Linked DNA regions of Luteibacter rhizovicinus DSM 16549. The protein of the gene in region 1 binds, or shares a complex with, the protein of each later gene. Links are inferred from orthologs where the notes say so. Each region holds a gene or a part of one and is shown on either strand. Other genes may lie near its edges. The genes, in order: prmC and prfA.

What was found.
Region 2: the proteins of prmC (region 1) and prfA are in contact, whole or in part, in a crystal structure (PDB 2B3T), measured with the Escherichia coli proteins. The link is inferred for Luteibacter rhizovicinus DSM 16549 from one-to-one orthologs.

Annotation. Positions count from the first base shown.
Region 1 is NZ_CP017480.1:651,751-662,097, reverse strand. The notes cover bases 2,641-5,496. They hold prmC (peptide chain release factor N(5)-glutamine methyltransferase), read left to right. Parts: upstream 2,641-3,585; coding sequence 3,586-4,407; downstream 4,408-5,496. Other genes in these bases: dxs (1-deoxy-D-xylulose-5-phosphate synthase), read right to left, coding at 4,429-5,496; BJI69_RS03140 (alpha/beta hydrolase), read right to left, coding at 2,672-3,535. Outside these bases: BJI69_RS03155 (Gfo/Idh/MocA family protein), read right to left, coding at 1-583; BJI69_RS03150 (phytanoyl-CoA dioxygenase family protein), read left to right, coding at 727-1,629; BJI69_RS03145 (alpha/beta hydrolase), read right to left, coding at 1,656-2,621; more of dxs, read right to left, coding at 5,497-6,324; BJI69_RS03125 (HNH endonuclease), read right to left, coding at 6,401-7,009; BJI69_RS03120 (SapC family protein), read left to right, coding at 7,273-8,028; BJI69_RS03115 (GNAT family N-acetyltransferase), read right to left, coding at 8,132-8,608; BJI69_RS03110 (acyl-CoA dehydrogenase C-terminal domain-containing protein), read right to left, coding at 8,822-10,347. UniProt on the Escherichia coli protein: Methylates the class 1 translation termination release factors RF1/PrfA and RF2/PrfB on the glutamine residue of the universally conserved GGQ motif, i.e. on 'Gln-235' in RF1 and on 'Gln-252' in RF2.
Region 2 is NZ_CP017480.1:2,640,287-2,650,555, reverse strand. Bases 1-2,778 are described here. They hold prfA (peptide chain release factor 1), read left to right. Parts: upstream 1-737; coding sequence 738-1,820; downstream 1,821-2,778. Other genes in these bases: BJI69_RS11950 (cytochrome c oxidase assembly protein), read right to left, coding at 2,729-2,778; ppk2 (polyphosphate kinase 2), read left to right, coding at 1,959-2,735; hemA (glutamyl-tRNA reductase), read left to right, coding at 1-706. In the rest of the region: more of BJI69_RS11950, read right to left, coding at 2,779-3,580; BJI69_RS11945 (GldG family protein), read right to left, coding at 3,585-5,447; BJI69_RS11940 (ABC transporter permease subunit), read right to left, coding at 5,444-6,178; BJI69_RS11935 (ABC transporter ATP-binding protein), read right to left, coding at 6,175-7,110; BJI69_RS11930 (SRPBCC family protein), read right to left, coding at 7,334-8,701; BJI69_RS11925 (response regulator), read right to left, coding at 8,929-9,570; BJI69_RS11920 (sensor histidine kinase), read right to left, coding at 9,567-10,269. UniProt on the Escherichia coli protein: Peptide chain release factor 1 directs the termination of translation in response to the peptide chain termination codons UAG and UAA.

The DNA.
Region 1 (10,347 bases):
CGATATGCGGCGCGACGTCGCCCAGGGCTCCGGCTTCCGTGCCGGTGGCGATGCGTGTGCGCCAGGAGGCGGGCAGGGCGGGATCGTGAAGGTAGTCTTCCACGTGCTCTGCGGTGACCTGGATCACGTCGCCGATCTCGCCCGAGGCGATGATCTGCCGGGCCAACTGGCTCGCTGGCGTGCGGATGTAGTTGAAGCCGATCATGTTGGGCAACCGCGCACGTTCGACCGCTTCGGTCATGCGCAACGATTCGTCGGCGCTCGCGCCAAGCGGCTTCTCGCAGAAGACGGGTTTCCCGGCGGCGATACAGGCCATGACCATGTCGAGGTGGGTGCGTGGTGGTGTGGCGATGACGATGGCATCGACATGGGGATCGGCGACCAGCTCACGCCAGTCACCGGTCGAGCGATGCCAGCCCCAACGCCGCGCGTGCTCCGCCGCGCCTTCGGCCGTCGATGTGGCGATCATCTCGCAGACCGGGCGCAGGACGGTCTCGAAGATGGCGGCGACGCCCTGGAAACCCACGGTGTGCGCCTTGCCCATGTAGCCGGCGCCGATCAGGCCGATCCTTAGTTCGCTCATCGCTTGGCTCTTGCTGGCGGGTGTTACGTCGACTCTAGGGATGTTGCAGTGCGGTTTGCAAGCGCTTGCAAAACGGCATAGCGTAGTCCTCGAACCGGCCTTCGCCCGCCCTCACCACGCCGCTATCGCGGCAGGAGCCAGCCATGCATGCCTCCGCGCACTCGTTTCCCCGCTCGCCCACCCGCATTCGTGTCTTTACCGAAGAGACGCTGGATACCGAAACCATCGTGAGCGAGCTACTCGATGGGGTCGGTGCGGTCACGCTACGCGGCTTGTTCACGCCTGCGGAGATTGCCGAGGCGCGCGACATCGTGATGCGTGAATCCGACGCGGATGAGCGCGGCCGCAAGGTCACGCACTTCCAGGGCAATGCGGAGAAGGCGGGCCGTATCAATCTCCAGCGCCGGGTCTGGAATCTGCTCGGTAAGGGCGAGATCTTCTCGCGGATGGCGGCTCATCCCGCGATCATGAAAGTGATGCGTGCCTTCATCGGCAGCGAATTCATCATGGGCTCGATCGCGGCGAACCGGATTCTTCCGGGCGGGCCCGGGCAGGAGCCGCATATCGACTATCCGTATTGGGACTTCCACTCGCCCGAGACGCATCCGGCACGCATCAACGCCACCTTCCCGCTGAACGCGCAGGCCACGATCATGCTGGATCCCTTCACCGAGGAAACGGGTGCGACCGCCTTCGTACCTGGTACCCAACGCGAGTTGCACTACCCGGACGAGAGCGACCGGTTCTTCGAACGCTGCGAGCGCATGCTCGGCGAGCCAGGCGATACCGTGATCTTCTTCGGTGCCGTCTGGCATTGCGCCATGCCCAATCGCAGCAGCATCGATCGCTCGGCGATCATCACCCAATACCTGCCGAAGTTCGTCAAGCCGATGGAAGACATGCCGGCGGCGCTGCCTGCGGAGTTCGTCAAGAACGCGAGCCCGGATATTCGCCAGCTGCTGGGGTTGAACTACCCGTACCCGGAAGTGCTGGATGCGGCGCGTGGTGGTAATGCGGAAGGGCGCGATGCGATGAAGGCGCGGTAGCCAACCCGTCCGCTGCAACCGGCCGATCAGTTGCTGTTTGTGGGAGCCGATTCATCGGCGATGGGTGCTAGCCGCAATTTGGCCCGCTGCCGCGGGATCGCCGATGAATCGGCTCCTACAACGAGCGGTGTGGCCTGAGGTGGCGTGGACTGCTGCTGGATGAAGGTCACGACGTCGTCCAGCACGGAGGCCTTGTGTTTGCCGGTGCCAAGACCGAACAGCACGCCCATGTGACCGGTGTCGGGATAGAGCTTTACCTCGACGTACTCGCCCTGCGCTTTATAGCGTCGCTGCAGTGAAAGCGCATTGGATGGTTTCACGGTGCCGTCGGACTCGCCTTGTAACAACAGGGCGGGCGGTTCATCGCCATCGACGAAGTTGACCGGTTGCGACTGCGCCTGTTGCTTTGCGGTGTGGCCGAACATGTCGATGAAGTCGTCGTTGGTCAGCGGAAGAAAGTCGTACGGGCCCGCCAGCCCGATGAAGCCGGAGAGGTCGTGAGGCTTCATGCCGACGGCGCCGAGCCAGCGGCCGTCGGTAGCAAGCAACGCCGCGATGTGTCCGCCTGCCGAATGGCCCATCACGAACAGGTGCGCGGCATCGCCGCCGAACTCGCCGGCGTGATCGTGTGCCCAGCGGACCGCGTTCGCGCTGTCCTGCATGAAGCCATCGAGTCGCACCTTCGGCCATTGCCGATAGTCGGAGACGACGGTAACGATGCCTCGGGCGGCCAGGGCCTCGCCCACCCAGCGGTACCACTGCCGCTTCCCGCTTTTCCAGCTTCCGCCATAGAGGAACACCACGACGGGTGCCTTGTGCGCCTGGGGTGGCGAGTAGACATCCAGCGAAAGGCTGTGGGACGCGTCGAACACGATGTCCTGATGCGCGAAGACGCCGGCCGCAGGCTGACGTGCGTTGACGACAGTGAAGAGGGCGGACTGGCAGCCGCTGAGAAGGAGGCTGCCGAGGGCAGCGAGAAAGAGGCGTGTCATGCCGGTAACTTACGGATCCGACGTGAAGGCGGATGCACCGACGGCTGCGCTCAGTGTGAAGGGCTGCCCGAATAGCGGTGGATGAAGGCCATGGTGTCGGCGAGGACAGGCGCCCTGGCTTTCAACGGCCCAAAGGCCAGCAGAAGCTTTTCGTGCCCGAGGTTCGGATAGAGCTTCAGTTCGACAGGCTCCCCCTGCTGGCGATAACGGCCTTCCAGGGCGATGGCCTCCGACGGGTAGACGATCGTGTCTTTCTCTCCCTGCAGCAACAGGGCGGGCGGCTCGTCGCCATCGACGAAGTTGACCGGCTGGGAGCGCGCCTCGTCCTCCGGCGTGCGCCCGAACATGTCGTAGAACTCAGGCTCGTCGAAGGGGATGAAATCATAGGTGCCGGCCACACCGATGAAGCCGGCCAGATCCCGTGGCGTCATGCCCACGGTGGCGAGCCATTGCTTGTCCATGGCCAGCATGGCGGCGATCTGGCCTCCCGACGAATGGCCCATCACGAAAAGCTGCGAGGGATCGCCACCGAACTCGCTGGCGTGGTCGCGCGCCCAGCGGACGGCCTCGGCGCCATCGTGCAGGAAGCCGTCGAGTCGGGTTCGCGGCCAAAGGCGGACATCCGCGATGACGGTCACGACGCCTTGGGCGGCCAGCGCTTCGCCCATCCATCGGAACCATTGCCGTTTGCCGCTCATCCAGCTGCCGCCGTAGAAGTAAACGACGACGGGAGCGTGCTCCGCGTGCGGCGGCGCATAGACGTCCAGCGCCAGTGCGTACGTGGTGTTGTAGGTGATGTCCCTATGGTCGACCACGTCGCCGGCTGGCTGGCGCAGGTTCACGCTGCCGAAGAACGCGGCCTGGCAACCAGCGAGCAACAGCAGGGAGAGAAGGAGGGTGGTGCGACCGATCATTCGCCTAGTCTAAGACGAGGGCTCGATGCCATCGACGATAGAATGCGCGCATGACCGACATTCGCACGATCCTGCGCCAGGCGACGGAAGCCCTCGGCGACCGCCTCGAGGCCGAGTTGTTGCTGGCCCACGCGCTCGGGGTGAATCGCGCCTGGTTCTTTGCCCACGCCGACGACCCGGCGCAAGCCTCCGGGATGGACCGCTTCGAGGCACTCGTGCGCCGTCGGGCCCTGGGTGAGCCGATCGCTTACATCACGGGCACGCGGGACTTCTGGTCGCTCACCTTGGAAGTGACGCCTGCGACTCTGATTCCGAGACCGGAAACCGAGTTGTTGGTGGAGTTGGCACTGGAGCGACTGCCGCCCGGTGGCCGGGTCGTCGACCTCGGCACGGGTAGCGGCGCGATCGCACTGGCTATCGCCAGGGAGCGTCCGGATGCCGTGGTCGTCGCCGTGGACGCGAGCGCGGAGGCGTTGGCGGTCGCGCGTCGTAACGCACAGCGCCTCGACCTGGAGCGCGTTACGTTCGCGCATGGCGACTGGCTCGCTCCGTTGGTTGGCGAGTCGTTCGACCTCATCGTCAGCAATCCGCCGTATATCGAAGCGGACGATCGTCACTTACACGAAGGAGACCTGCGCTTCGAACCGATGACGGCGCTCGCCTCGGGCGCGGACGGCCTCGTCGACATCCGGCGCATCGCGGCCACGTCGCTAAGTCAACTCGTGCCAGGTGGCTGGCTGTTGATGGAGCACGGGTGGAACCAGGGCGACGCGGCGCGCGGCGTGCTGGAGCACGCCGGTTTCATGAAGACGTTTACCGCCCAGGATCTGGAACAGCGCGATCGCGTCAGCGGCGGCTGCAGGGCGACCTGAGCGTCGCGCGAGCGCGGGGACTTACCCCGCGCTGGCTACCGCACTGGCGATGAACTGCGGGAACCGCGTCACGATCGCGCTGCGGATCTGCGGCAGGTCGAGGCCGGCCATCGTCAGCACTTCCTCGCGACTGCCGTGCTCCAGATAGGCGTCCGGCAGGCCGAGATGGAAGATCGGGATCGTCACGCCGTTGGCAGCGAGCAATTCAGCCACGCCCGCACCGGCACCGCCGGCGATGGCGTTGTCCTCGATGGTGACGAAGGCCTTGTGCGTGCGCGCCATCTCGAGGATCAGTTCCTCGTCCAGCGGTTTCACGAAGCGCATGTTGACCAGGGTGGCGTCCACTTCGGCGGCGATCACCGCGGCAGGCGCGAGCATGGTGCCGAAGGAAAGGATGGCCAGGCCGTGATGGCCGCGACGACGCACTTCGGCCTTGCCGATCGGGAACGTTTCCAATGCCTCGACCATTTTCGCGCCCGGGCCGGTACCTCGGGGGTAACGAATGGCGGCGGGACCGTGGTACTGGTAACCCGTGCTCAGCATGGTCCGGCATTCGTGCTCGTCGGCCGGTGCCATGATCACCATGTTCGGCAGGCAACGCATGAAGGACAAGTCGAAGCTGCCCGAATGCGTGGCGCCATCCGGCCCGACGACGCCAGCGCGGTCGATGGCAAACGTCACGTCGAGATTCTGCAGGGCGACGTCGTGGATCGCCTGGTCGTAGGCGCGCTGGAGGAAGGTCGAGTAGATCGCCACCACCGGCTTCGCGCCTTCTACCGCCATGCCGGCGGCCAGCGTCACCGCGTGCTGCTCGGCGATGGCGACGTCGAAATAACGCTGCGGGTATTCCTTCGAGAAGCGGACCAGGCCCGAGCCTTCGCGCATCGCCGGCGTAATGCCGAGCAGGCGCTCGTCGGTTGCCGCCATGTCGCAAAGCCAGTCGCTGAAAATGTCGGTATAGGTCGGCTTGGCCGGCGCGCCCTTCTTGACCACGCCGGCGACGGGGTCGAACGGACCCACGGCGTGGTATTCGATCGGACCCTTCTCGGCCGGCTCGTAGCCCTTGCCCTTGGTGGTCATGACATGGATGAGCTGCGGGCCCGGAAGATCTTTGACCGTCTCCAGTGCCTGGACCAGCTGGGCCATGTTGTGACCGTCGATCGGCCCGGTGTAATGGAAGCCGAGCTCCTCGAACAGCGTCGACGGCACGAACATGCCCTTGGCATGTTCTTCCCAGCGCTTGAAGAAGCGGCCGAAGAACGACTCGCGCGGCATCGCTTTCTTGGCGCGCTCGCGCCACGCGTTGAGCGTGCGGCTGGACATCGCGCGAGCCATCATCTTGGTCATCGCGCCGACGTTTTCGCTGATCGACATGCCGTTGTCGTTGAGGATCACCAGCATGTTCGGCTCGACGTCGCCGCCGTGGTTCAGGGCCTCGAAGGCCATGCCGGCGGTGATCGCGCCATCGCCGATGACAGCGATGACCTTGCGGTTGTCACCCCGGCGCTGCAGGGCGATGGCCATGCCCAGCGCGGCCGAGATCGAGGTCGAGGAATGGCCGACACCGAAGGTGTCGTACTCGCTCTCTTCGCGGCGCGGAAAAGGGGCGAGGCCATCCTTCTTCTTGATCGTGGTGATCCGGTCGCGCCGGCCGGTGAGGATCTTGTGCGGATAGCACTGGTGTCCGACATCCCAGACCAGGCGGTCGCGGGGGGTGTCGAAGACGTGATGCAGGGCGACCGTCAGCTCGACCACGCCCAGGCCCGCGCCGAAATGCCCGCCCGAGGAGGCGACGGCCTCGATCAGGTAGCGGCGCAATTCGTCGGCGATGGCCGGCAATTGGTCGTCCGGAAAGCGTCGGAGGTCCTCCGGCGATTCGATCTGCGCCAGATAAGGGTAGCGGGAGAGGTCGTTCATCCCCCTATTGTTCGCCTACGGACGGGCCGGGGCAAGGGACGGGGTGTGAATCTTTGCGGGCAATCGGGGCCCGGATTCAGGCCGGCCGGCGGTCTCGCGGCAGGTGGCCCACCAGGAATTCCATCTGATCGGCCAGGATATTGCGGTTGGACAGGATCAGGTGCTCGACCCAGCTGGGGCGATAGGGCACGGCCAGGAGCGGCATGTTGGCCTGCTGCGGGGTGCGGTTGCTCTTGCGCAGGTTGCAGGCCAGGCAGGCGCTCACCACGTTCTCCCACTCGTCCGCGCCCTTCTTGGACAGGGGCAGGACGTGATCGCGCGTGAGCTCGTGACGGGTGTAATGGTGGCCGCAATACAGGCAGATATGCCGGTCGCGTGCGAAGAGGGCGGTATTGGTGAGGGCGGGTGCCGGGTCGATGGCGTGTTCGCGACAATGACCGGTGCTGGCGACGATGGGGTGAAGCTCGAGACTGCTCTGGAGTCCACTGGCACGGCTGAGGCCGCCGTGGACGGTCAGACAGGGGTCGCCGAGCGTCCAGGCGACCACGCCACGAACGTACAGGCAGACGGCGTCCTGCCAGCTGATCCAGTCCAGGATGCGGCCCGCCGCGTCAAGGGAGAGCACGCGCGTGGTGTTCAGCGCGGTCACCCTGGGCAGGTCATCCTGAAGCACTTCCATCGTCATCGTGTCTCGTCCTTCACGTAAGCGAAAGAGCGTTCCAGCCAGTCGAACTCCGTGCGGATCGGTGCATCGATCCGACCCCACAAGGGGCGTTGACCCGAGCATAGCCCATTATTGCTACAGAAAAGCACCAGCCCGGCCCGCTTCTTGCGGGGCTGTCCGGGCCGCGCGGCGCTGATATAGTGGGCGTTCGACAGACGCCCGACGGGTTTGGAAGGGGGGCCGGGGTGGCTTCCCAGGTCCGACGGGTACGAGAGGGTTTCACTGTGGCAGAAGTGCTTTTCTACGAGCGTCCGGTTCCGCTGAACCGCACCGCGCACCGCGACCTCCGCATCAAGGCGGTCAACAACATCCGTTTCGCTGCCGGCGCGCACTCCGTGCCGCTGACGGGCGTGGAATTCGCGCCCGCGGCGCGTGACTACCCGATCCTGTTCGCCGGCAACTCGATCGAGGAAGCGGGCCCGATGGCCCTCCTCGGCCTTCGCCAGGGCGAGAACCTCCTGGTCGGCGAGAACGGCTTCTGGGAGACGGGCATGTACATCCCGGCCTTCATCCGCCGCTACCCGTTCGTCCTGGCCGAGAAGCCGGTCGGTGCCGAGGGTGACGACTTCACCGTGTTCCTCGACGAAGCCTACGAAGGCTTCAACGACAGCGAAGGCGAGCGCCTCTTCAATGAAGACGGCACCGACGCGCCGGCCCTGACCAACGCCGTGAAGTTCCTCGGCGAGTTCCAGGACCACGTCGCCCGCACGCAGTGGTTCATGGGCAAGCTGCGCGAGCACAACCTGCTCGAAGAGCGCACCGTCACCCTGCAGAAGGAAGGCAAGGGCATCAACCTCAACGGCCTGTTCGTGATCAACGAAGAGAAGCTGCGCACGCTCGATGAGAAGGTTGCCCACGAGTTCCTGCGCGAGGGCGCGTTCGGCTGGATCTACGCCCACCTGGTGTCGCTGGCCAACATCGACCGCATGGCCGCGCGTCTGGATGCGCGTGAAGCCAAGGACGTACCGGCCACGGTCTGATCGACTGCCGGTTCGTACAAACGAAAAGGCCACCTCAGGGTGGCCTTTTTCATGCGACATGTCATGTGGAATGTGGGAGCCCCTTCAGCGGCGATGCCCTCGCTCAGCGCACCGGTTTCGCCAGCCGCATCAGGTCGGTATCGAAGCCGTGGGAAACGTAGAGGTCCCGGGCTTTCTCGTTCCCCGGGAGGACGGCCAGGGTAACGAACTGGCAGTGATGCTCCTTTGCCCAGCTGTCGGCATACGCGAGCATGAACTTCCCGACGCCAACACCCTCGTATTTCTGGGCGACCGCGATATTGGCGATGTGGCAGTTGTCCCGATGGGTGAAGAAGTCCTTGGTCTTCTGCAGTTGCAGGAAGCCGACCGCATCGCCGTCCTCGTTTTCAACGACGAAGATGTAGCTGTTAGGCGGCTGGTCGTCGAGGTGATGGACCAGGTCGGCCTCGATGCCTTTGAGGCAATCGGTACGCGTACGGCCGTTGGGCAGCGGGAAGCTGATGAAACGGGGGACCAGATCCAGGATGAACTCATCGTCGTCGCTTTCGGCGAGACGGATCAGGAACGGGGAGTCGCTCATCGTATCGGGCACCGTCGCGGCTGAAGGATTCCGGAAAGAGTCTGTTTTCTACACCTTCACGCTGGCCGACGGAAGCCCCGTCGGCCAAGAGGGAAATGTGGGAGCCGCTTCAGCGGCGAAAAGCCGACGGAGCGGAGAAGCTGCTCCGCCCCATCGCCGAATCGCCGATAAATCGGCTCCCCCAGGGACAAGGGGCCCGAAGGCCCCGCCCGGTTACAGCACTTCCGGCAACGTCGCCACGCCGGCTTCGATCGCTGCCTTATGCACGTGGATACGCGGCAGGATGCGGGTGAAGTAGAAGGTCGCGGTGTCGCGCTTGGCCTGCTTGTCGTTCGCCGACAGGGATGAGTCGCCAGCCGCCAGCACGCTGCGGGCCCAGACGTAGGCCAGGCTCACATAGCCGGAGAAATAGAGGTAGTCCACGGCGGCGGCGCCGAGCTCTTCAGGATTCGCCTGCGCACGCTGCGCGACGGCCTGGGTCACGTCGCCCCAGGTCTTGGTCGCGACAGCGAGCGGGCCGATGAAGGCCTTCACGGTGTCGTTGTCCGCGTGGGTTTGGCAGAAGGTCGAGATCTCGTTGAGGAAATGCTTCAGGCCGGCGCCCTGCAGCTGCATGATCTTGCGGCCGAGCAGGTCGAGCGCCTGGATGCCGGTGGTGCCTTCGTACAGCGTGATGATGCGGGCATCGCGGACGAACTGCTCCATGCCGTGCTCGGCGATGTAACCGTGGCCGCCGAAGATCTGCAGGGCTTCCTTGGTGCACTCCTGCGCCGCTTCGGTAAGCAGGCCCTTGACGATCGGGATGAGGAACGAGAGCAGTTCGCCGGCGTTCTTGCGCACCTGCGGGTCGGTATCGCGCGACTCGATATCGCCCTGCAACGCGGCGTAGGCGGCCAACACGCGACCCCCTTCGACGAAGGCGCGCTGGGTCAGCAGCATGCGTCGCACATCGGGGTGCACGGTGAGCGGATCGGCCGGTTTCTCCGGGAACGCCGGGCCCGACAAGGCACGCATCTGCAGGCGCTCGCGGGCGTAGTTGAGGCTGTTCTGCAGGGCACGCTCGGAGACGGCGAGACCCTGGATGCCGACGCCGAGGCGTGCCGCATTCATCATGGTGAACATCGCCATGAGGCCCTTGTGCGCGGGTCCGATCAGCCAGCCTTCGGCACCGTCGAAATTCATCACGCAGGTGGCCGAGCCCTTGATGCCCATCTTGTGCTCGATCGCACCCGCGGCGACGGCGTTGCGCTCGCCGAGCGAGCCGTCCTTGTTCACCTTGAATTTGGGCACGATGAGCATCGAGATACCGCGGCTGCCCGCCGGGGCGTCCGGCAGCCGGGCCAGCACGAGGTGGACGATGTTCTCGGAGAAATCGTGCTCGCCGGCGCTGATGAAGATCTTGGTGCCGCTGACGCGGTAGCTGCCGTCGGCGTTGGGCTCGGCGCGGGTCTTCAGCAGGCCGAGATCCGAACCGGCCTGGGGCTCGGTCAGGCACATGGTGCCCGTCCAGCGGCCGTCCACCAAGGGCTTCAGGAAGGTTTCCTGCTGCCACTCGGTACCGTGATGTTCGAGCGCGTCCGTGGCACCGTGCGACAGCAGCGGGTAGATGCCCCAGGCCAGGTTGGCCGAGTCGATCATTTCCTTGGTCATCGCGCCGAGCACGGCGGGCAGGCCCTGGCCACCGAACTTCTCGTGTGCCGTCAGGCCGGCCCAGCCGCCCTCGGCGTACTGGCGATACG
Region 2 (10,269 bases), 2.0 Mb from region 1 along the record:
CGAGACGATCGAACTGGCGGCCCGGCACCTGACCGACAAGAAAGTGCGCCGCCTGATCGTGGCCAATCGCACCCTCGAAAACGCGCAGGAGCTGGCCGTCCGCCACGGCGGCTATGCCATCGCGCTGGCCGACCTGCCCCGGCACCTCGCCGAAGCGGACATCGTGATCACCTCCACGGCCTCGCGCCTGCCCGTGGTCACGAAACAGATGGTGGCCGACGCCATCGCCGCCCGTCGCCGCCGCCCGATGTTCATGGTGGACATCGCCGTGCCGCGCGATATCGAGCCCGAGGTGGCCCATCTCGACGACGTGTACCTCTATGGTATCGACGACCTCAAGCAGGTGATCGACGAGAACCGCCGCTCACGCGAGCTGGCCGCCCGCGAAGCCGATGCCATCATCGATCTCCAGGTGGATCGCTACATGGCGTGGCGCCGGGCGCTGAGCCTGCGCAACCCCGCCGTAGACATGCGCGTGGCCGCCGAGGCGCAACGCGACGAGGTGCTGGCCAAGGCCCAGGCCATGGTGGCCAAGGGAAGATCGGCTGACGAAGCGCTCGCCTTCCTCGCCAATACGCTGACCAACAAGCTGCTTCACGCACCCAGTGCACGCTTGCGGGATGCCGCGCTATCGGGTGATCTCGACCTCCTCCACGCGGCCGGCCGGCTTTACGGACTGGACCCGGACGACGACGTTTCCGCATGATGTGCGGCTCCTGCCACACCTCGTGCCCCGAATGACCCCCTCGATCCGCCGCAAACTCGAAGCCCTGGCCGAACGGCACGAAGAAATCGGCCTGCTGCTCGCCCAGCCGGACGTTCTCGCCGACGGCCAGCGTTTCCGCGACCTCTCGCGCGAATACGCGCAGCTGGAACCGGTGACGCTGTCTTTGAAGGAACACGACACGGCCGAGCGCGAACTGGCCGAGTCCAAGGCCATGCTCGACGACGCCGAGATGCGCGAGATGGCCGCCGACGACATCGCCCGGATCGAAAGCCGCCTACGCGATCTGGATGCCGACCTGCAGGTGCTGCTGCTACCTACGGATCCACGCGACGAGGGCAATCTCTTCCTCGAAGTCCGCGCGGGAACGGGCGGTGACGAGGCGGCGATCTTCGCCGGCGACCTTTTCCGCATGTACGCCCGCTACGCCGAGCGGCAGCGCTGGAACGTCGAGATCCTGCATGCCAACGAAGGCGAGCACGGTGGGTACAAGGAAGTGGTCGCCCGCGTCGAAGGCCGTGGCGCCTACTCCAAGCTGAAGTTCGAATCGGGCACGCACCGCGTGCAGCGCGTACCGGAAACCGAATCGCAGGGGCGCATCCACACCTCGGCGGCAACGGTCGCGATCCTGCCCGAGCAGGACGAGGTCGGGGACATCGAGATCCGCGACGGCGACCTCAAGGTCGACACCTTCCGTGCCTCCGGCGCCGGCGGCCAGCACGTGAACAAGACGGACTCGGCGATTCGCATCACCCACTTGCCCACGGGCACCGTCGTGGAGTGCCAGGACGAGCGCAGCCAGCACAAGAATCGCGCCCGCGCGATGAGCCTGCTCAAGGCACGCCTGCTCGATGCGGAGCGCAGCAAGCAGAGCGCCGCCCAGGCCGAATCCCGTCGCCTGCAGGTGGGCTCGGGCGACCGCAGCCAGCGTATCCGCACGTACAGCTATCCGCAGGGCCGCATCACCGATCACCGCATCAACCTCACCCTCTACCGCCTCCTCGAGACGATGCAGGGCGACCTGGACGAGCTGATCGATACGCTGACCCGCGAACACCAGGCCGACGAGCTACAGAACCTGATCGGCGGCGGCTGAGAGCATCGCCGCTGAAGCGCCTCCCACAGGGATGCAAGATCTTGTAGGAGCCGATTCATCGGCGATGCGTGCTCGCACCAAACTGACATCTCCTGCCCCACAATGCCGGTCACCTCCCCGTAAAACGGACGCTAACCGATGGGCAAGAAAAAGAAGAAAGCCTACGAACACGATCTCGAGGCATTGCAGATCGAACTGGTCGGCCTCACGCGCTGGCTCCGCGCCACCGGTAAACGCATGCTGGTGATCCTCGAAGGACGCGATGCCGCCGGCAAGGGCGGCACCATCAAGGCCATCACCGACAAGCTCGACACCCGCGCCGCGCGCGTGGTCGCCCTGGGCAAGCCGTCGCACACCGAGGAAGGCCAGTGGTACTTCCAGCGCTACGTCACGCAGCTGCCGGCGGCTGGCGAGCTCGTGTTGTTCGATCGCAGCTGGTACAACCGGGCCGTGGTCGAGCCTGCGATGGGCTTCTGCACCGACGAACAGTACGACGCCTTCATGAAGGCGTGTCCGTCCTTCGAGAAACTGTTGACCGACGACGGCATCATCCTGGTCAAGTATTGGTTGTCGGTCGACCAGGAGCCGCAGGAAAAGCGCTTCGCCGAACGCGCGGCCGATCCCCTCAAACGATGGAAACTCTCGCCCGTCGACCTCAAGGCCCGCGAAAAGTACGCCGAGATGGGTGACTTGCGTGACGCGATGATCCAGCACACGCATACCGCCGATGCGCCGTGGTTCGTCGCCGACTTCAACGACCAGAAAGAAGGTCGTCTGAACCTTATCCGCCACCTGCTCGACCAGGTACCCGACAAGCTCACACCGGACAAGGAGTTCGACCTGCCCCCGCTGAAGGGCAAGCCGAAGAAGGACAAGGTCACCGCCAAGGCGGAGAAGGTGCCGAAGGTCTACTGACGCACGGCGGCACGTCGCACGGGCGCCCTGCGTGGCAGGCGCCCACTGCGCGACAGCCTCAGCCACTGGCGCAAGGCCAGCAGGCCACCGGCCGATTCGATCATCGCCGCCGGCACCCACATGATGACCCCACCGATGAGCTGGCCGGTGAGCACGTTGAGAGTGAAAGCGCGGCCGCATATCTCGAAGATGGGGTACAGGTCGGTCTTCGAGAACGTCACGATCGCGCCGGCCACGATCTGCGGCGTCATGGTGATCGCCGGAGACAGCACACGGATACCCGGCGACATCCTTCCCGGCGGTTTCGGCCGGTGGTCCAGCACGATCCACCAGTACGCGAGGCCCGAGAGCACCATCGACCAGTTCATCGCGCGATAGATCCGCCAGTCCAGCATCGCCATGGTCTGCATGTCGGGAATGAGCCAGACCAGGATCAGCGCGACGAAGAACAGGGTAACGAAGGCGGGGTTGAACAGGCATCCGGCGGCGATGCGCCACGCAAGCGACTGTCCTGCGCGTCGCAGGTGAACGCGCAGCCCCAGTGGCAGGCCCGCGCGCAACACCGTGCCCGGGTACGCCGCAATCAGCAGCAATGGCGCGAGGTGATGCAGCAACACCTGCTGGATGCGATGCATGAAGAACTCATGCTCGGCGTAGTAATCGAAATACGTATGCAGCGCGACATACACGATCGCCATGCCAGCCCAGAACGCGGCCTGGCGCAACGGCGTGACGCGCAGGCGCCGGGTCCCCGCGACGTACGCCGCCGCCGTGGCGAGAAAGACGATGAGGAACACCCAGGAGAACTCCCAGGGCACGATCCACTTCATGACGCCGGCACCCATCCGCTCAGACGACGCGACGGGCGCGACGCGTGCGCCGCCAGCCGTAGATCAGGCCGAGCAGGGCCACCAGGCCCGGCACCAGCACGATGTTGATGAACTTCAGACGCAGGCCCAGGGCATCGATCTCGGCATTGAGCTGGTGCTGTACCTCCCGCAGTTCCTTGCCGATGGCCAGCTTGCGCTGCAGGTACTGCTCCACTTCCCGGCGCTGCTCTGCCGTCGCGGTCGTCGGCGCCGCCGCGCCCTTCGCCGGCTGCAGTTCGGCGAGTCGCCGCTGGGTTTCGTAGAGCTCGTTCTCGAGCTCGCGCTTCTTGACCAGGAACTTGCGATCGGCCGCCGCCTGCAATGCCTTGACCCGCGTGAAGGGCCGCTGCGAGTTCACCCGCCCACGGATCGACAGCAGGGCCGACGAGCCACCCAGGTTATCGACGAGGTTGGCGACGAAGTCGCCGTTGTTGGCGAACGGCGTGAGTTGTTGCTGGCCAAGCAGGGGCTGCACGTCGATCCACAGGCGATCCGACAGCAGGTCCGTGTCGGCGACCAGCACCACTTCGCCCGGACCACTGGCAACGGCGAGGTGACCCTTCTCGCGACGCTCCGGGAACGCCGTATGGAAGGTGTCACGCAGGCGCGCAGCCAGCAGATAACGGTCGTGGGTCGGCTCGTAGTTCTCGAGCAGGCTGGTCGGATCGCTGGCCGAATCGCGCACGCGCTGCGCCGGCACGATGGCGGCCTCGTCCGACGTCTGCACCAACGGAATCAGGCGGGCTTTCGTATCCGGCGCGAGTTCGAAGAAGCCCGCCGTCGAAAAATTGATTCGCTGCAGGCTGGCCGTGACCACGTCGTCATGATTGAGGTCCTGTGCACCCAGACCGAGCATGGCCGGGTGGCCAATGCTGTTGCCGTTGAGCTCGATGGTCAGTGCCTGCGAGCGGTCGAGCACGACACGGGTCGGGTCGAACACCACGCCCCATGCCTGAAACAGCCGCGGCAGGTTCGAATCGTGATCGTCGACCGTGCCCTGCGAATCGATCAGTGGTGCCGTGTCCATCTCCGCATCGGGATCGACAAAGACGACCAGATGGCCCCCACGCAGGACGAACTGATCGATCGCGTACTGCGCATCCTCCGACAGGTGCTTCGGATGAATGAGGAGCAGTACGCTGATCGCCGGGTCGATATGGGTCACGCTGTCCGGGTCGATCGTGGTGACGTCGGCCAGCTGGTCCAGCTGCCGCATCAGCGTCCACGGCGCCTCGCCGATCACCAGGTTCCCCTCCAGTGGCAAGGAACTCATCACACCGAGTCGTGGCTTCTTCGGCATGCCCAGCTCGTACAGCAGCTTGGCGATGTCGTACTCGACGAAGGCCTCGCGTGCCGGATCGAAGAAGGGAATGGCCTGCGGTGCCGTGTCACCGGGACCCGCACTGCCGACCAGGCCGAAGAACACGCGCTCACCGTTGCTGCCACCACTGGCAGGCGTGAGCCCGTAACTTTCGGCGGCGTCCTCGTCATCCGAATAGGGCACGGGATCGATCACGCGAAGGCGGATCCGGCCATGGGCCCTTACGGCGATCTCTCGCAGCATCTCGTGTACGCGCTGCTCGTAACTACGCAGCTGTGCGAGGTCGCGCGTGGCGTGATCGGAGAAGTAGAGGGTCAGCGTGAGTGGCTTGCGCAGGCCATCGACGATATCCAGGGTGCCGGGTGTGAGGGTATAGATGCGATCCGACGTGAGATCGACGCGCGCCGTGCGCAGCGACAACGAGCTGATCGCGATCACCACCAGGAACAGGACGGCGATGCCGAGCAACGAGAGCCGCAGCAGGAAGGTACGGGACAGGTGCAGGTGACGCGAGATGCTCATCGCGTCCTCTTCAGGTCGAGGACCACGACACTGGCAGCCAGCCAGGCCACGATGGTGGCGAAGAAGTACACCAGGTCGCGAAGATCGAGCACGCCGCGCGCGATCGCGTTGGCGTGCCGGGCGATACTCAGCTGACCCAGCGCGCCGATGATCCTCGGCGGCACCGCATCCTGGAAGAAGTCCAGCACCTGGGGCTGGCCCGAGAGCAGCAGGAGGAAACACACGGCGGCCGTGAGGATGAACGCGATGATCTGGCTACGCGTCGCCGTGGACATGCATGTGCCGATGGCGATGAACGCGCCGGCCATCAACCAGCTGCCGACGTAGCCGGCAAGGATCACGCCGTTGTCCGGATCGCCGAGATAATTCACGGTGATCCAGATCGGGAAGGTCAGGCACAGACAGATGCCGATGAAGGCCCAGGCGGCGAGGAACTTGCCGAGCACGGCCTGCGAGATCGATACCGGCAGGGAAAACAGCAATTCCAGCGTGCCGGAGGCGCGCTCCTCGGCCCACATGGACATGGTCACGGCGGGGACCAGCACCAGGTAGAGCCAGGGATGCATGTCGAAGAACGGCTGGAGGTCGGCCAGGCCACGGTCGTAGAAGTCGCCCGAGTAGAACGTCAGCACGCCGGCCATGACCAGGAAGATCACCATGAAGACATAGGCCACGGGGGTGACGAAATAGCTCCACAACTCGCGACGCAGGATCGCCGTCACGCCGCTCATGCCTGGGCTCCGCGCGGCTGCGTGGTGATCTGGCGAAACACCTCGTCCAGGCGTCCCTGCTCGAGCTGGATCTCCGAGACCTCGAGGTTCTGCGTGCGCAAGAGGGCCTGTACCTCGTCGAGAATGGGCTGGCTGTTTCGCGGAAACACGGTGACGCGCCCGTCGAGCGGATCCACTTCCACCGACGCAACATGGGGAATACGCGCCAGCATCTCGCGCGACACACCACTACCCGGCGCACTGAACGACACCGCGCCGTGATAACGCGAGCGCGCCTCGAGCTCCGCGGGCGTCGCATCGGCAAGCAGGCGTCCGTTGGCGATGATCGCCACACGGTTGCAGAGCGCGTGCACTTCCTCGAGCAGGTGCGTCGAAATCAGGATCGTGCGTTCGCGCGCCATAGCGTCGATCAGCATGCGCACCGAGTGCTTCTGGTTCGGATCGAGGCCGTCCGTGGGCTCGTCGAGCATCAGCACGGGAGGATCGTGAAGGATCGCCTGCGCCAGGCCCACGCGCCGGCGCAGTCCTTTCGATAGCGTGCCGATGGTCTGCTCGAGCACGTCTTCCAGTTCGAGCCGCATCACGACTTCGTCGAATCGGCGGAAAGCGATGTCCCGGTCCAGGCCCCGCACGCGCACCATGAAGACGAGGAACTCCCGGATCGTCATCTCGCCGTAGCTGGGTGCCCCTTCCGGCAGGTAACCCAGGGCGCGCTTGGCGGCGAGCGGCTCCTTGCGCACGTCGTGGCCGCAGACCCGGGCCGTGCCCGAGGTGGGGGCAAGAAAGCCGGCGATCATGCGCATGGCCGTCGACTTGCCCGCGCCATTGGGCCCCAACAACCCAAGCACCTGCCCCGGCTCGGCGCGCAGGGTCAGGGCATCCACCGCGGTCAGCGGCCCATAACAACGAGTGAGTCGGTCGGTCTCGATCATTACTTCGCAGTGTAGCGAGGGGCTTCGGAAAAAGGCGGTGCGGTGAGGTGCGTCGCAAGAGCCGGCGGGTGCCACCCTCGGGGCCCCGAGGGCGATGCCCGCCGGCTCTTGCGACGCACATCGAGCGCAAAGCGAGGCCGCAGGCGAGCCCACCCAACAAAGCGCGCAAGAAAAAAGCCCCGCCGTTTCCGGCGGGGCTTTCGGGTATCGCTTTACGCGTGACTTACTTCGCGAGCGTCGGCGCGGAGGCCGCTTCGGCCGGAGCCGCGGCGGTGCCTGCCGGGGCCGGGGCCGTCGACGAACCGGCCGGGGCCGCGTCGTCCAGCGTCTGCGGCTTCAGGCCGGCTTCCTGCTCCGGGGTCTGCTCCGGGAGGTTGTCGCCCTGCAGCGGCAGGTAGATCTCGAACTTCTGCTCGTCGTAACCCTCGATGGTGCCGTGGTTATTGGTCGGAGCCTTGGTCTGGATGTCGTAAGCGCGGAACACCACGTCGTCGTACTTGTAGCCGTGGGTCTGCGAATACGCCTCGAGCATCTGACGCGTCTGCGGCAGGCCGGCACCCGTGCCGGCCCAGTCGGCCTTGAGGGCCTTGCCGCCGAAGGCCAGCACGGCCTTGACGTTGCCGTCGACGACCACGCGACCGAGCTTGTCCTTGCTGCCCGGTGCCGCGCTTTCGGCAGCAGCCGGCGCGGCCGCGGTCGAGGCTTCGGCCGGATCCAGCGAAGGACGCTGGGCAGCGGTGATCTCGACATCCTGGCCATTGATCTTCAGCGTGGTGGCATCGATCTCGGCGGCCACGTCGAAGGTGTAGTTCTGATCACCCCAGTTCGTGGTGATGGTGATGCGCGGGCTGGTGATGTTCACGCCCAGCTTCTTGGCGGTCGCCTGGATCTCGGCCATCGCCTTATCCGACGCGGTATCGACATCGTCGAGGGTGCGCGGGGCGGTGGTGGAGACGAACAGGATCGGCTTGGCCGGCTGCTCGACGATCGACGGAACCATCTTGCTGTAGTCGATGTTGGGGATCGACGCCATCAGGTTCTGCAGATTGGACAGGCTGAACTGGATCAGCGCGTCCGGATCGCCGTGGATGTAGAGGTTCGAGAAGCGGTTGACCAGGTTGAAACCGTACGAGACATCGTAGGCCCAGTTGACCTTGACCAGCTTCTGGCTGCGACCGGTGCGCTCCAGCGTGATCGTGAACTTCTTGTCGGTACCGCGCCAGCCGTTGTCCAGGTTCCAGACAATGGTGCCCTTGCCGGCATCGGAGATCTGGGCGAAGCCCGGATCGATAGAGGCGATCTCGAGGGCGCCATCGCCGACCTTCGGGTCGGAAGCCTTCCACGCGATCTTTGCACCCGGGCCGTACGCCTTGCCCGACAGCTCGAACTGCACCTTCGAATCGAAGGAGCGCAGCACGGTGTAGTCGGGGAAGCGACGGAAGTTGCTGAAAACGTCGTAAACCTGACGCAGATCCTTGCTGATCAGCATTTCGCGCTCAACGTGTCCAGTTGAGGGCATAGCAACGCCGACCACGACACCGAGTACGGCGACGATGACGAGGGCGACAATAAATTCTAACAGACGCGTCATTCCACGGTTCTCCGAACGTCTTACGAACGGGTTTTACGCACAGCTACGGACGCCGTACGCTCACCCCTGAAGAATCGGCCCGTGGCAGGGGTTCGCCCGCGCCGAAAGAGCCGATGGTACTTGCTCGCGGCGGGGAACGCCATTGGGTGCCCTGCCCTTTTTCGCAAGCGGGTACAAGGCGATTTTCGGCCGCCAGGGCCCAACCGGGCCTGGCGGTCAGCGCCGGGTCAGACGATACCCAGCTCCAGAGCCTTCAGGACGGCCCGCGTGCGGTCGCGCACGCCCAGTTTGGACAGGATGTTGGAGACGTGGTTTTTCACCGTGCCTTCGGCCACGCGCAGCGAATTGGCGATCTCCTTGTTGCTGTAGCCGCCCGAGAGCAGGCGCAGGATCTCGGTTTCACGCTCGGTGAGGGGATCGGGCTGCTCGAGGCTGGAAAACTGATTCTGGATGCGGCCCACGCCAGCCAGGAGCCGCTGGGTCACCATCGGGGCCACCAGCGAGCCGCCCGCGGCCACGGTGCGTACCGCTTCCACCAACTGGTCCAGCGAGACGTCCTTGAGCAGGTAACCGCGCGCGCCGGCCTTGAGTCCGGCCAGCACCAGTTGGTCGTCATCGAAGGTGGTCAGGATGATGGTGGGCGGTAGTTCGTTACGTCCGCCGAGGGCCTGGAGCACGTCCAGGCCGCTCATATTGGGCATCCGCAGGTCGAGCAGTACCACATCGGGGCGGATCTGCGGAATGGTCTGCACGGCCTGGGCGCCATCCGCGCACTCGGCAACGACGCGGATATCCCCCGCAAGGTCGAGCAGCGAGCGAATGCCCTGGCGAACCAGGTTCTGATCGTCAACGAGACAGACGGAGATCATGAATGACCCTCGGAAGGAAGAGGAATTGTGGCACGGGGCGTGAGGTCCGGATCGTCGACCAGCCCCTGTTCCAGCGCGGGACGCGCCGGCGCGTGGGCCAGGGTCGGCTCCTCGCCCAGTGGCAGCCGCGCGATCAGGGCGAAGCCGCCTTCTGCGCCGGTCCGGAAGGTTACGGTGCCACCGAACTCGGCGAGGCGCTCACGCATGCCATTGAGGCCGTTACCCGGGCGGACCGCGCCGCTGCCGTCGCCGCGACCGTCGTCGCGTGCCTCCAGGCAGAGCTCGTCAGGACCGGTGTGGCGGAAGGTCAGCCACAGGTTCCGGGCATGCGCGTGGCGCACCGTATTGGTAAGGATTTCCTGTACACAGCGCAGCAGCATCTGCGCCCGACGAGGGTCTTCGACGCCGAAGCGCGGCGGCACGCTCAACGCCACCTGAAGCCCCGGTACGCCCTCGATCAGGCTCCGCACCGCCTGCGTGAGGTCGATCGCATCGTCCTGGCGCAGCTCGCTGACCACCTCGCGCACGTCGGCCAGGAGTTGCTTGGCGGTGCGCTGGGCCTTGAGGACGTGCTCCCGGGCGGTGTCATTGGTGAGATGGCTGGCCACTTCCAGGTTGAGACTCAACGCCGTGAGGTGATGACCGACCAGATCGTGCAGATCGCGCGCGATGCGCATGCGCTCGGCGATGCGGGTCGAT